Regions from separate parts of the Pseudobutyrivibrio ruminis HUN009 genome, predicted to be linked through region 2. Evidence: predicted binding sites of a transcription regulator. Region 2 holds the regulator's gene; each other region holds the start of a gene.

Region 1 (3,792 bases), 350 kb from region 2:
AGAACGAAGGGTTTCTATAGTCATATCATCCACCTGATACTTCTTCATGGATGTTACAAACTGAATCTTGTCTTTTATAGATAAATCAAAGCCATTTCTAATAAGATAGTTGCGGCCTAATCTAATGTCCTTCGACAAAATAAACTTGATATTGTCTCTTGAGTCAGCAAGACGGAGATTTTCCAGCCACCAATGATCCTTATGGCTATGACTTGCAAAAACATAAAGGTATTTATCAGGATTAAGCTCTGGCAGGCAGCCATGAAACTGCACTGTATCTGCCACTACTGATTTATCAAAATAATCAAATAGTAAATATCTATCTTCTAGCTCCACCAAGAAGCTACTATGCATAATATAGTAAACTTTGTACATTAGATTCTCCCTAATATATCGCCTTAATCAAAATTAGGCATATTCATGTGAATATTATACCTATATTTAGATGAATTTAAAATACTATTCACTAAATATTGATGAATACAAAAAAGGCACCCGCCTAAGCGGATGCCTTAAAATCTCATGAATTATTTTGCTGCACGAGCCATAGCCTCGTCGAAGTCCTTTGTTCCCTCGAATACGCAGTTAGAATATGGGTTTCCACCGATTCTGATTGCGTTTCTAATGATAACAGAGATGCAAAGAACGTTAATTGCAAGTGCCATCATAGCTACAAATCCCTGCATTGAAGGATCAGCTGTGATACCCATTGCTGCGATAGCTTCGTTAGCTGCTGCTGTCTTGCCCTGGCCTGCCTGGTAAAGAGCGATAGCCTTCTCATAAAGATCCATTGTTGTAACACCAGCCTCTGTAGCGCCACCGTATACACGTGGAAGTACAGCTGCGAATGTACCCTTTAACTGGAAGAGAGGTACTACCTGAGCCCACATACACCAGATTGCAAGTGTGTTAGCACGGTTCTGGATCCATGCACCCTTGTTCCAAAGTGCGTTAGCAAATGTAGGAGCAAGAAGAAGTGCAACACCACAGTACCATGTATGTGTAGGAAGGTTAAGATATGTATACTCAAAGTTCCATACATCATATGCGATGATGAACCAGATTGTCATATCTGGCCAAATCATATCTGCCTGATTCTTGTCGTTTGATGTGTAAAGCTTTACACAACCTGTCATACAGAAGATGTTGATCATACCAGCAAGAGCGTTAACAACGTTCCACCATCCACCGTAGATGAATACACCTTCGTTTGAGCACCACCAAGCACCTGAAAGGTCGCCTGTGATTGAGTATGCTGCAAGAGCAGACTCCATATCTGAAACATTAGCAATCATGATGTTTGCTGCTACGATGAACCATGGCCACCAAGCAAACCATTTTTCTTTACCAATGCCCCACTTATACTTGATCATCATGAAGCCGACGCATCCGATATCTGCTGCGTAGAGCTTGAAGTAGTGGAACCAACCATCCATATAAGCAACAGTTGGGTTTGCTGCACCGCCGAATAAACCAACGTGTGCAAGAATGAAATATACTGTAAGAATACATGGGATGATTACGAAAATAATCATTCCGCCGACCTTTGTACGACGGCCGAGTTCGTTCATGAGAATTAATCCTGCAAATACAAGGAACCATCCAAGGATCTGCCAAAGATTAGTGATTTGGAAAAACATATCCATCCTCCTTAATAATTATTAGAAATTAAAAGAGAAACTTCTTCTCTTTCCCTCAGTTTCTATTATACTTGGTCGTCAAGAAAATAACAATATTTTGCTTAATAAAAATTTAATACATTTTTAAGAATTTGTATTCCTTAAAAGCCCCTAATTTTCAACTTTGAGGGCAAACATTCAAATAAAATTTTATTATAAAATCCAACATGTTCACCATCAGCATGTACACACATTTGATCATCCATAGATATCTCCAATTTATTAAATTTTAATAAATCAAATCCCTTCCTTCCCTCATGCTTACCTGCAACTAAAAAAGGTAATAATCCAAAACATTTAATTCTACTAATGTCATGGGCAATAAATGCTGTAAGATATCCGGAGTCAGCTGTGGCCTTTGGAGCCATTGGTATACCACCGCCCTCTGCCGGGCAATTCATGGCAGCAGCGAATATAGTACTTTTAATATTACGTTCCTCTTTTACTCCATCAAAATAGGTGGTAACAACCGCATCTGAAAATGGCATTGTGAAAATATCTCCCACAGTAAGAAGGCCATATGTTGCCGAACCAAGGCCAAACTTATTAAGAAATTTCTTTAGCTTGCTATCAAGTGCCTGTAAGCAAACATAGGCATCTACACCAATTCCCGCACTAACGCCAAAAAGACGACTATGCTCCTCTCCTTCTTTATTATAAGTAACCTTTCCTATATCAATGCTTTTGAAACCCTCATCCTTAAGAGCTCGTTTTAAAATATCAAGCGTGCTTCCTTCCAATCCTATGCCTTTAACAAAATCATTAGCAGAGCCTGATGGCAGCGGTGTATATAAGGTATGTTCAAAATCTACTATTCCATTAAGCGCTTCATTTAAAGTGCCATCTCCACCCATAACAAATAAATGAACATCCTCTCCCGAAGATGTGGCTTTCTTTGCAAATTCAGTTGCATCATAAGCCTTGGCTGTAAAGTGAACTTCGTAATCTACACCTTCACTTTCAAGATATTCTTCTATCTTATTCCAAACATCTTCAGCTTTTCCTGTTCTACTCGCTTTGTTTACAATAAATACGTTTTCCATATTGTCTCCCAAATATTGTTTCTAAAATAATTTTGTATATTTTATCAAGTAAAGTCAATGTATTTCTTGCGTGAAAAAATACAGAGTGTTAGCATACAAGATATATCAAATAAAGAGGGAAAATATGGATAATAGAGAATTTAAAGAAACGTTATTTCACAAAATCGATCACAACGGTCATCGAGCAATGTCTGTTTTCAGCTGGACAATCGCAGCTATCGTAATAGGTGTTCTAGTAGGATTATTTGCTACCGCCTTCGGACTTAGCATGCGAGAAGTCATATCTGTCCGCGAATCCAATCCATGGCTTATATATTTCTTGCCGATAGGTGCAGTGCTAATCACATTTATATATAAGAAGATTCTAAAGGTTAAAGACAGCGGAACAAACACTGTTATTGCTGCGATTCAGTCAGATGAGCGTCTGCCATTTAGACTTGCTCCACTGATTTTCATAGCTACATTGATTACACACTTAGTAGGTGGTTCTGCCGGTCGTGAGGGAGCTGCCTTACAGATGGGCGGCGCTATAGGAAATGGTGTGGGTCGTGCCCTTCACCTTAGTGACACTAACAAAAAGACTATGATAATGTGTGGTATGAGTGCAGCATTTTCAGCTTTATTCGGCACACCAATGGCAGCTGCAATTTTCTCCATGGAAGTTATTTCCGTTGGAATCATGCACTATGCAGCACTTGTTCCATGTGTTATTTCATCACTGGTTGCAAGATACATCGCTGCATACTTTGGACTTGGTGCTGAAATCTATCCAATAGAGGTCATCCCAAAGTTTACTATCAAAACAGCTATTATCATCTGTGTATTTGCTATAATATGCGGCTTTGCTTCTATATTGTTCTGCACTATGCTTCACAAGTACGAAGAATTCCTTAGTGGCAAAATCATCAATCCTTATATTAAAGCCGTTGTTGGTGGTACTTCAGTTTTGATTCTTACATTATTAGTAGGAAATCAAACATATAACAGCACAGGATCTTCTATAATAATGTCCTGCTTCACAGGTGCATCTATCGGGCTTGGCGCATTCCTTTTAAAAATGATATTTACCA
Region 2 (3,792 bases):
AAAGACTAAACATAATGGTGTTTAGTCTTTTAAAAAACAGTAAATTCTATTCTTCAGGTGAAGCCTCTGCTTCCTCAGTATTTTCTTTTGTTTCCTTAGAAACTGCATCCAAATCTACTTCTTCAAGCTGAATGTCAGAAAGATCTGTTTTATCACTTTCATCCTGCTTATCTGCAGGTGTTTTTACAGGCTCACCTTTATCATCGATTGTACCAATATAGAAATCCCCATTTTGCATATCAAATAGATTTAGTACCTCCATACCAAATACATCATGCATATATGAGTAAATCTCTTTATTGTTAATCTCGCGGTTATGCTTGCGAATAACGTTTTTCTTGAGCTGAACTCTAACATCCTTAATCCAGTTAGTAATTTCCTCTGCCTCTGTGGAATTAGTACGAAGTTTATCGTAGCAATAATCCATTGTTGCCAACATCAGCTCTCGGTTAACATCATCTGTCTTCTGTGGGAGCTCGCTCAACTCTTCTTCGTTTGATTCGATGCGTTCCTTGCATTCTTCTAAAAGTCTTTTATCATCATCAAGCTTCTTTGAAACCAGATCAGAAGTTCCTTCCATATTGGACATAACCGAAGCCATCAAGTTTTCTTTAACCTTCTTAAGGTCTTTAAGTTCCTTTTTCAGCTCAGCTTCACGTTTCAGTAAGTCATTTTCCTGCTTTTCAAGCTCTTTAACCTGTTCAGGCTTTCCGCCTAATGCAAAAAGTCTATGCCATTTCTGATCCAAAATAAGCATAGGAACCTTGATTTTGGAAATGGCAGTTGTAAAATCCCTGTCCGCCATATACATTCACCTACTTCTGTTGAGTAATGTTATAAGAAAGTTGCATCAAACTATCTGATAAATGAACATTTTCTATAATAACATCAGGAATATCATCTAAATCAACATGAGCAAAGTTCCAAATAGCATGTACGCCTAGTGAAACAAGCTTTAATGCTGTAGATCTCGCGTTTGACTTAGGCAATGTTAAAGCTGCAATTTCCACATCATTATGTTTAATGAATTCTGGAAGCTCATCAAGCATCTGAACAGGAATGTCTCTAACTAATTTGCCTTTAAGCTCAGGATTAACATCAAATAATCCAATAATTTTAAAACCTACACGCTCAAATTTAACATAACCTGCAATAGCCTGGCCCAAGTTACCAGCGCCAATAACGATAACATTATGTGTTTCGTTAACTCCCAAGATATTTCCTATTTCATCATGTAAATATGCAACATTATATCCATAACCCTGCTGACCAAAACCACCAAAGTTGTTAAGATCCTGTCTAATCTGAGATGCTGTAACATGCATTCTCTTACTTAAATCATTTGATGAAATTCTTTCAACACCATCGTCTAAAAGTTCGCCCAAATATCTGTAGTACCTAGGAAGTCTTCTGATGACTGCTTGTGAAATCTGTTTATCCAACCCATATACCTCCTAATTACAATTTTCAATCTTAATTATAAAATCACACAAAAACTATGTCAAGATTTTAACAAAGACTTATACATGCTTAAGATAAACTTAACTCCTCCCACTGAGAATATAAATCTTCCAATTTAGAATCTATTTCATTCTGTTCAGCAGTTAATTCGTTGAGCTTTGCAGAATTTGTCATATTCTCTGGCTTTAAGAATTCGTCTTGAATCTTTGCCTTTTTTTCTTCTAGTTTTTCTATCTCTTCTTCGATTTTTGAGATTTTGTTTTGAAGCTTTCTCTTTTCCGCTTCAATTCTCTTTTGTTCTTTAAAATCAAGCTTTGCAGCTGTAGCGTTAGAGTCTACTACAGATTCCTGGATTGAAGCAACATTTGCTGCAGAGAGTTGTTCCTTCTTGACAATATAATCATCGTAATTGCCAAGATACTTTGTAAGATGACCATCTGAAAGTTCAAGAATCATATTTGCAGTACGGTTAACAAAATATCTATCGTGACTTACATAAAGCAAAGTTCCGTCATATTCGTTAAGTGCTTCCTCAAGCATTTCTTTCGAATCCATATCAAGATGGTTTGTAGGCTCATCAAGGATTAAAAGATTAGACTTAGAAAGCATAAGTTTTGCAAGAGAGACACGTCCTCTCTCGCCACCGGACAGCTCGCTGATGCGTTTAAAAACATCATCTTCTGTGAACATAAAGGCCGCTAATGTATTTCTAACCTGAGTCTCTGTGAGATAAGGATAAGAATCATGTAGCTCACTAAAGATAGTGTTTGACTCTGTAAGCCCCTGCTGCTCCTGGTCATAATATCCTACAGTAACATTTGCACCAAAGCGAATCTCTCCTGATTCAAAATCTGTAAGACCATTGATACATTTAAGAATTGTAGTCTTTCCTGTACCATTGTCACCTAAAATAGCGATTCTATCCCCTTTGTGAACTTCGAATGAAAGGTCTGTAAAGATATTTTTATCATCGTATGATTTTGTCACATGAGAAAAATCTAATACATCCTTGCCACTTTCCTTTTCAACCTCAAGAGTAAGTCGCATTCTAGGCATATCCTTATCAGGTGCATCCATAATATCGATCTTATCAAGCATTTTCTTTCTGCTTTCAGCTCTTTTTATGGATTTTTCCCTGTTGAAGGATTGAAGCTTTTCAATAACAGCTTTCTGGTGTTCAATTTCCTTTTGCTGTTTTTCATAGCTGCGCTCATATGTGAGTTGATACAAAGCCTTTTGCTCAGAAAAAGCTGTGTAATTTCCTGTATATACACTAGTGCGTCCATAGGATAAATCAACAACATGATCTACAATTTTATCAAGAAAATATCGATCATGAGCAACAATTACAACTGCGCCTTTGTATGAAGATAAATATCCCTCCAACCACACGATTGAATTCAAATCCAAATGGTTTATAGGCTCGTCTAATAAGAGCAAATCTGGTGATGAAGCAAGAAGACGTCCTAAGCTAACCCGTGTCTTCTGACCTCCAGAAAGCTCATTCATGCTTTTATTTAAATCATCCCCTTCAAAGCCAAGGCCCTTTAAAATACCAACAGCTTCAGAACGAAATGTATATCCACCTAATAAATCAAATTGATGCTGTAGCTTATGATAATTTTCCATAAAAGTCGCAGCATCTTTACTATCAAGATTTGACATCTCCATTTCCATATCTGAAAGACGTTTTTCCATGGAAAGCAAATCTTCACGGGCACTGAGTACTGTATCCAAAATACTACTACCAAAAGAATCCTCTTGGTACTGAGCTAAATAGCCCATAGTTGCATCTTTTTTAAGAGTAACTTCGCCACTATCTGCAGGCAAATCTCCAACTATGATTTTCAATAGCGTAGATTTTCCCGTTCCATTGTTACCAACGATAGCTACTTTAGAACCCTCATCCACAGTAAAAGTGGCATCTTTTATAATGCCATCTTCTCCAAATGATTTAAAAATATGCGAAACATTAAGTAACATAGTTTTTCCTTAAAAAATGCGCCTGACTAATGTCAGGCGCCAAATAAAATCTAATTTTACTGAACATCCTTAATAGAGAAGCTGATGCGTCCCATCTTGTCCTTACCAAGGCATACAACCTTAACAGTATCGCCAAGAGTAAGAACATCTTCTACTCTGTCAATTCTTTCCTTAGCAATCTTAGAAATGTGTACCATTCCTTCCTTGCCTGGAGCGAACTCGATAAATGCACCGAATTCCTTGATGCTTACAACCTTACCTGTGAGGATCTGACCCTGCTCAAAATCAGTTGTGATGATTTCAATCATTCTCTTAGCCTCATCCATCTTTGCAGCATCTGTACCACAA
Region 3 (3,792 bases), 220 kb from region 2:
TGTATCATCGCAAAGTGATGTACCGATTTCGTAACCAAGAGCCTTCTGGAATGTGTAAGACATACCACCACCAATGATAAGTGTGTCGCACTTTTCAAGAAGGTTGTTGATAACGTTAAGCTTATCAGCTACCTTTGCGCCACCAAGAATTGCAACGAATGGACGTACAGGATTCTCAACGGCGTTGCCAAGGAAGTCGATTTCCTTCTGCATAAGGTATCCAACTACGTTTGAACCACCCTTAGCTGTGATGAACTTTGTAACACCAGCTACAGAAGCGTGAGCTCTGTGTGATGAACCGAAAGCATCGCATACATAATCATCTGCAAGATCAGCAAGTTCCTTAGAGAATGCCTCACCGTTCTTTGTCTCTTCCTCGCCACGGAAACGAGTATTCTGAAGAAGAACTACATCTCCTTCCTTCATAGCCTCAACTGCCTTTGTAGCAGCTTCGCCTGTTACGTTGTAATCAGAAACGAATGTTACTTCCTTGCCAAGCTTCTCTGAAAGACGCTTTGCAACTGGAGCAAGTGACTCGCCCTCATTAGGGCCATTCTTTACCTTTCCAAGGTGTGAGCAAAGAATAACCTTTCCACCATCAGCAATAAGCTTGTTGATTGTAGGAAGAGCTGCCTTGATACGTGTGTCGTCTGTGATTTCACCAGCCTTAAGAGGTACGTTGAAATCGCAACGAACAAGTACGCGACGGCCCTTAACATTAATGTCATCTACTGTCTTCTTATTTAATGCCATATTTTTATCCTCCATATAATCCCAAGTCCGCTAGTTACGGTCACAAGCCTTAGTGTTTCTTCCTTCGACTAAAATGTCTCACTCAGAAACCTAAGAGCTTGTTTCCTACTAGCTCACTTAGATATCTAAAATAAAAAGGGTTCGGTCCAATAGGACCGGACCCTTTAAAAGTCGTATTTCGTAAAAACGAATTAAGCGAGCTCGCTAAAGTACTTGATTGTACGAACCATCTGAGATGTGTAGCTGTTCTCGTTATCATACCAAGAAACAACCTGTACCTCGTACTGATCATCAGAAATCTTAGAAACCATTGTCTGTGTAGAATCGAAGAGAGAACCAAATCTCATACCTACGATATCTGAAGAAACGATTTCATCCTCGTTGTAACCGAATGACTCGTTAGCTGCTGCCTTCATAGCTGCGTTGATACCCTCAACTGTAACGTCCTTCTTGTTTACAACTGCTGTAAGGATTGTTGTAGAACCTGTTGGTGTAGGAACACGCTGAGCAGATCCGATAAGCTTTCCGTTAAGCTCTGGGATAACAAGACCGATAGCCTTTGCTGCACCTGTTGAGTTAGGAACGATGTTAACTGCTGCTGCACGTGAACGACGAAGATCACCCTTTCTCTGTGGGCCATCAAGTGTCATCTGATCACCTGTGTAAGCGTGGATTGTTACCATGATACCAGACTGGATTGGAGCGAACTTGTTAAGTGCGTCAGCCATTGGTGCTAAGCAGTTTGTTGTACATGAAGCTGCTGAAATGATTGTATCAGAAGCCTTAAGTGTCTTATGGTTTGTATTGTAAACGATTGTAGGAAGATCGTTTCCTGCTGGTGCAGAGATAACAACCTTTCTAGCACCTGCATTGATATGAGCCTGTGCCTTTTCCTTTGATGTGTAGAATCCTGAGCACTCAAGAACTACGTCAACCTTAAGGTCACCCCATGGGCAATTGTTTGCGTCTGGGAATGCATAAATCTTGATTTCCTTACCGCAAACGATGATTGAATCATCTGTGTAAGAAACCTCATCTGCATGCTCATACTTTCCCTGTGATGAATCATACTTTAAAAGATGTGCTAACATCTTTGGGCTAGTTAAGTCGTTGATTGCTACTACTTCGTAACCTTCTGCTCCGAACATCTGACGGAATGCAAGACGGCCGATACGGCCAAAACCGTTGATTGCTACTCTTACTGCCATTTTTAAATCCTCCTAAAGATTCTTTTAAAATTTTCTTTGAAGCTCTCAAAGAGCCCCGTATGCACTTTATTTTATACAACATCAATCTATAATTCAACCCCAAATTGAAATATTGTTAAAATTTTCTCAATGTACTTATATTATTTGTATTTTCAAACAATATTTCTTGCACCCGCCAATATCATCATTTAATATTTAGTTACTTATAAGAAGGAGGCCATAGTAATGTTTTGGGACAATCACATGCACTGCAATTTTTCTGGAGATTCCGATGCTTCTCCTATTGATATGATAAACGCCGCAAAGACAAAAGGACTACTTGGTATCACATTTACGGATCACCTTGATATTGACTATCCAAAGCAGTTTGGGTTCTTTGATTTAGATTTAGAAAACTACTACCCTACATTGCATCAACTTGCTAAGCAGGAATCAACTGATGACTTCGCCATATTGAACGGGCTAGAAGTTGGAATTCAGCCTCATGTGGTTGATAAATGTAATGAAGCCGTAAATGCTCATCCTTACGACTTCATAATAGGAAGCACTCACCTTGTTGATAAATGGGACCCATACTTCGACAGCTTCTGGGATCGTGATACAGAAAGCGCATTGCTCACCAGATATTACGAATCCATTCTGGAAAACATTACCGCATTTACAAATTTCGATACAGTCGGACATTTAGACTACGCGTTTAGATATGCACGTAACCAGGAGACAAAGCATAACACACATCAACCATATTCAGAAATCATTGATGCCATCCTTCAGCAAATTATAAAGCTTGATAAGGCCTTGGAGGTAAACACTGCTGCCTTCAGAAAAGGAATGGGTGCTCCTAATCCTGCGCCATCTATTATTAAAAGATACAAGGAATTAGGTGGCAAAATGATTACACTAGGCGCCGATGCTCACTGTCCAGAAGATGTTGCTGCAGATTTTGATAAGCTACCAGACTTATTAAATGATTGCGGTTTTCATGAGTATTATGTATTTAAAAATAGAAAGCCTGAAGCTTATCCATTGAGATAGGCCTCAGGCTTTTTCTTAATCGTTATCAAGTTTTAAAAGAGAATTTACAAGTTCCTCGCAGATTTCCAGTTCTGACTTGCCATCAGTTTCAATTATGATATCAGCTGCAGCAACATATTTCTCTCTTCTTTTAAGCATCAACTCTTCTATAAATTCAACACTCTTATTTTTTTCGATAAGAGGTCTATCGTGGCTATCCTTCACTCTCTCAAGGATTGTCTCTGGCTTTGCAGTCAAAAGAACAACGCGTCCGTTTTTCTTCATCTCCTGGACGTTTACATCACGCATTGGTGTACCACCACCACACGAAATAACCACATTGCGTTTTGATTGCATTTCCTTCAATAGGTTTGTCTCGGCATTTCTGAAGTGCTCTTCTCCATATACCTCAAAAATATCAGAAATAGACATGCCCTCTCTATCAGAAATAACCTGATCCATCTCTACTACTTCCATAGCAAAACATGTGCTCAAATAATCAGAGATTGTAGTTTTACCTGCTCCCATAAATCCAATCAGGACAATATTGTAATTAAACAAGTGTCTAGCCTGGATACGCTTGGCATTTTTAACTATCGAACTATAAATGTCCTTTACTTCCTTGCCGTGACGTTTCCCTTCCAAGCTCTTGTCTAACCAGCGATCTCTTTTTTCATCCTGTTCTGGCTGTAAAATCTGTAAACCATTCTCTTCTTTGTATGCCATAATTTCCTCAACAATGGCATTTCTCATAAGCAATGCATTAAGAATAATTTCGTCGTTCTGAGCAAGATGCTCTCTTAACATTTTGAGCTGT
Region 4 (3,792 bases), 410 kb from region 2:
AGATTATGGATACAATAGAGAATAATCCAAACAAGGATACACCTCTTATCATGCAGACAGCAAATGCAGTTGTAGGCGCTAAAGAAGAATACGAGGGTCTTGGTTTTAGCGACTACATCGAAAAACCAATCAAAGAAGAGGAGCTTAAAAAGCTTCTCAGAAAATACATGATATAAGGAGATTACGATGGCATTTAATCCAGCAGATTTATTTAAAGTTAGAAGTGCAGCAGCTACTTTCAATGCAAATCATCCAAAGCTTCTTCCATTTTTCGGGGCAGCTAAAAACAAGGCAATGACACCAGGTTCTGTTATTGAAATTGCAATCACAGATCCAGCTGGTGAGAAAATCGAAACAAACCTTAGAGTTCAGGAATCAGACATTGAACTTATCAATCTTTTGATGGAAATTGGTTCCAAGGGGATGTAAAAAAACAAACCTTCCTGCTGATGCGGGAAGGTTTTTCATTATCTGTTATTTAAATTCAAAGAACTTTGTATCAAGCTCAGGATAAGCCCTCTTCATAGAAATAGGGATTCCTGATTTATTCATAAAGCAGTGTCTAGTCTTTGCTACGGCACGGTCTTCTCCAGTAGACTTATCGTAAATACGATAAGCCACTTCCATTTCATGACCATCGTAGGAAACCAATTTAGTATCTACAACAATTGTCTCATCAAACTTTACCTGACTTCTATATTCGATAGAATGAGAGATTACAGGGGAGGTGATTTCCATATCAAGCATCTGCTTAAAAGAAAGTCCCATCTGCTCCATAAGATTCATTCTAGCATCCTCAATCCAATTCAGATAATTAGATGTATGGATGATTCCCTGCTGATCTGTCTCGTGATATTTTGTGTGATGCTCAAAAGGGGTAATCTTTATCTGCCTTTTAGCACCAGCAACTTCAATTTCTTGTTTTGCCATAGTGTTACCTCCTGATGAAATTTACTACGTTAATTATATCACAAAAATTAGATTGATTGTGTAGGATGATAGTGGTAAAATGACTTTAATTGATAAAAATTTAACGAGCGGAGGTTATTATGGATTTTCAGGCTGAGTATAAGAAGAAGCTGACTACAGCAGCTGAGGCTGTAAAGGTAGTAAAAAGTGGGGATTGGGTTGATTATGGCTGGTGTACTGGCACACCAGATGCTTTGGATAAGGCTTTAGCTGAACGTACTGATGAGCTTAGAGATGTAAAGGTTCGTGGCGGTATTCTGATGAAGTTGCCTGCAATTTTTGAGCGCGAGGATGCAGGTGAGCATTTCTGCTGGAACTCATGGCATATGGGTGGTATTGAGAGAAAGCTTATTGCAAGAGGTTGCTCTTACTATGCACCAATTAGATACTCTGAGCTTCCTAGATACTATAGAGAGCATATTGAGCCAAATGATGTTCTTATGATTCAGACTACTACAATGGATAACCATGGCTATTTCAACTTTGGTCCTAACGCTTCACATCTTATGGCTGCAGTTGAAAAGTCAAAGCACATCATCGTAGAGGTTAACAAGAACATGCCACGTTGCCTTGGTGGATTTGAAGAGGGAGTTCATATCTCTAAGGTAGACGCTATCGTAGAGGGAGATAATCCAGCTATCCTTGAAATGGGTGGCGGCGCTGCTCCTACAGATGTAGATAAGGCTGTTGCTAAGCTTATCGTTGAGGAAATTCCAAACGGTGCATGCTTACAGCTTGGCATTGGCGGTATGCCAAATACAGTAGGCGCCATGATTGCTGATTCAGACTTGAAAGATTTGGGAGTTCATACAGAAATGTATGTTGATGCATTTGTTGATATTGCAAAGGCTGGAAAGATTAACGGTTCAAAGAAGAATATTGATAGATTCCGTCAGACTTATGCATTCGGTGCAGGTACAAAAAAGATGTACGATTACATGGATGAGAATCCAGAGCTTATGAGTGCTCCTGTTGATTATACAAATGATATTCGCCAGATTTCAGCACTTGATAATTTCATTTCTATCAACAATGCTGTTGATGTGGATTTGTTCGGTCAGATTAATGCTGAGTCAGCTGGAACAAAGCACATTTCTGGTGCAGGTGGACAGCTTGATTTTGTACTTGGTGCTTATCTTTCAAATGGTGGAAAGAGCTTTGTATGTCTTTCATCTACATTTACAACAAAGGATGGCACAGTAAAGAGCCGTATTCGTCCTACACTTGCTGAGGGCTCAATTGTTACGGATACTCGTGCTAATACACACTATCTTGTTACAGAGTATGGCAAGGTTTGCTTGAAGGGACTTTCAGCCTGGGAGCGTGCAGAAAAGATTATCGGTATTGCACATCCTGATTTCCGTGATGAGCTTATTGCTGAGGCTGAGAAGATGCACATCTGGAGACGTTCAAATAAATAATCTTAGATTTTCAGGGACTTCGCTAATTGCGAAGTCCTTTTTTTGTTGAATATTTCACAGCTATTCCTATTGAAAGTGGTTTATATTAATGTTATACATAATTATAAATTAATTTAACAAAAGCTAAACGAAAATAACTAGGGGGATAATTACATGAAGAAAAAAGCGATGGCTGCAGTACTAATTGCAGCGACAGCTGTAGGCCTAGTGGGCTGTGGCTCGCCTAAGGAAGTTGTGCTTGAGAAAGAGGATGGGGGCAATCCTTTAGTATCTTCTAATGAGGATTATGTATACGGTGGTGACCCTTCGGTGCTTGTTGATGGGGATACTGTGTATCTTTACACAGGCCATGATGCTTCTACAGATGAGGAAGTTGGAAAATCTATTTACAATATTCCAGAGTACCTGTGCTATTCATCCACAGATATGGTGAATTGGACCAGCGAAGGAGTTGTAATGTCCATGGAGGATGTTAGCTGGACTAGCAATGACACTTCTGCCTGGGCATCTCAGGTAATGAAGCATACAGACCCTGCAGATGGAAAAGACAAATATTACCTATACTATTGCAGCTGGGACAAGACAGGAAAGCAGTGTATTGGCGTTGCAGTTTCTGATTCACCAACTGGTACCTTTGTTGATATAGGTGCGCCACTTGTGAAGAGCACTGTTACAAAGCCAAACACTAGCACCTTCAATGATATCGACCCAACAGCTTGGATTGAGACAGATGAGGATGGTGTAGAGCATCGTTATCTTGCTTGGGGCAATGGCATGTTTTTTGTGTGCGAGCTTAACGAGGATATGACTTCTGTGACGGATGTAAATGGTGATGGAAAGATTACTAGCGGCAAGGTAGCAGGAGAGGATGATGTGGTAATTCGCACTGATGGCTTGGAGAGCTACACTGAGACACCATGGATTTATCGCAGATCTGATGAAAATGGCAACTACTATGGCGATTACTATCTGTTCTTTGCACACCAGTGGAGAGAGTGCATGGCCTATGCAACCACTGATGATTTGCTAAGCGGTGAGTGGAGCGAGACTAAGAAAATTATGAATCCTACTGCTACTTCTAACACAAATCACATGGCGGTATTTGACTTTAAGGGCAAGACTTACTTTGTTTATCACAATGGTTCACTTCCAGCAGGAAGCGGCTTCAGAAGAACTGCCTGTGTTGTGGAGCTTCAGTTTAACGATGACGGCAGCATAGATTTGTTTGAAGAAAGTGCAGCAGGTATTTCAGGTAAAACTTCAACCATTTCTACCATGGATGGAGTCAAGATTGCTCATAATCCATTTGTTTGCTCTTCAGCAGATAGCGATTATCCATACAAGGATGTTGCCATTGGAATTAATCTTGTTGAAGGTGAGTCTAAAGATTTTGATTGGGTGA

Evidence for each region. The regulator Rex, encoded in region 2, represses fermentation and respiration genes when NADH is low (regulators of the CRP and FNR family bind a similar motif). The targets are predictions, from matches to a motif close to ATTGTTAANTANTTAACAAT.
Region 1: BO15_RS0110920 (DUF5692 family protein) is a predicted target of Rex. The motif match lies at 1,715-1,734, and genes of this name have one in related genera.
Region 3: gap (type I glyceraldehyde-3-phosphate dehydrogenase) is a predicted target of Rex. The motif match lies at 2,073-2,092, and genes of this name have one in related genera.
Region 4: BO15_RS0107435 (butyryl-CoA:acetate CoA-transferase) is a predicted target of Rex. The motif match lies at 1,019-1,038, and genes of this name have one in related genera.

What each region holds. Positions count from the first base shown of each region.
Region 1 covers NZ_JNLH01000001.1:2,398,058-2,401,849, forward strand. Annotated here, with positions in the region: gene BO15_RS0110915 (MBL fold metallo-hydrolase) at 1-375, opposite strand, end outside; gene BO15_RS0110920 (DUF5692 family protein) at 528-1,640, opposite strand; gene BO15_RS0110925 (diacylglycerol/lipid kinase family protein) at 1,781-2,722, opposite strand; gene BO15_RS0110930 (chloride channel protein) at 2,847-3,792, shown strand, end outside.
Region 2 covers NZ_JNLH01000001.1:2,048,764-2,052,555, reverse strand. Annotated here, with positions in the region: gene BO15_RS0109255 (hypothetical protein) at 47-805, opposite strand; gene BO15_RS0109250 (redox-sensing transcriptional repressor Rex) at 816-1,442, opposite strand; gene abc-f (ribosomal protection-like ABC-F family protein) at 1,531-3,444, opposite strand; gene BO15_RS0109240 (polyribonucleotide nucleotidyltransferase) at 3,501-3,792, opposite strand, start outside.
Region 3 covers NZ_JNLH01000001.1:1,829,415-1,833,206, reverse strand. Annotated here, with positions in the region: gene BO15_RS0108225 (phosphoglycerate kinase) at 1-753, opposite strand, end outside; gene gap (type I glyceraldehyde-3-phosphate dehydrogenase) at 945-1,961, opposite strand; gene BO15_RS0108215 (histidinol-phosphatase HisJ family protein) at 2,187-2,996, shown strand; gene BO15_RS0108210 (shikimate kinase) at 3,012-3,792, opposite strand, start outside.
Region 4 covers NZ_JNLH01000001.1:1,641,900-1,645,691, forward strand. Annotated here, with positions in the region: gene BO15_RS0107420 (ATP-binding protein) at 1-176, shown strand, start outside; gene BO15_RS0107425 (hypothetical protein) at 187-429, shown strand; gene BO15_RS0107430 (acyl-CoA thioesterase) at 475-930, opposite strand; gene BO15_RS0107435 (butyryl-CoA:acetate CoA-transferase) at 1,050-2,390, shown strand; gene BO15_RS0107440 (family 43 glycosylhydrolase) at 2,544-3,792, shown strand, end outside.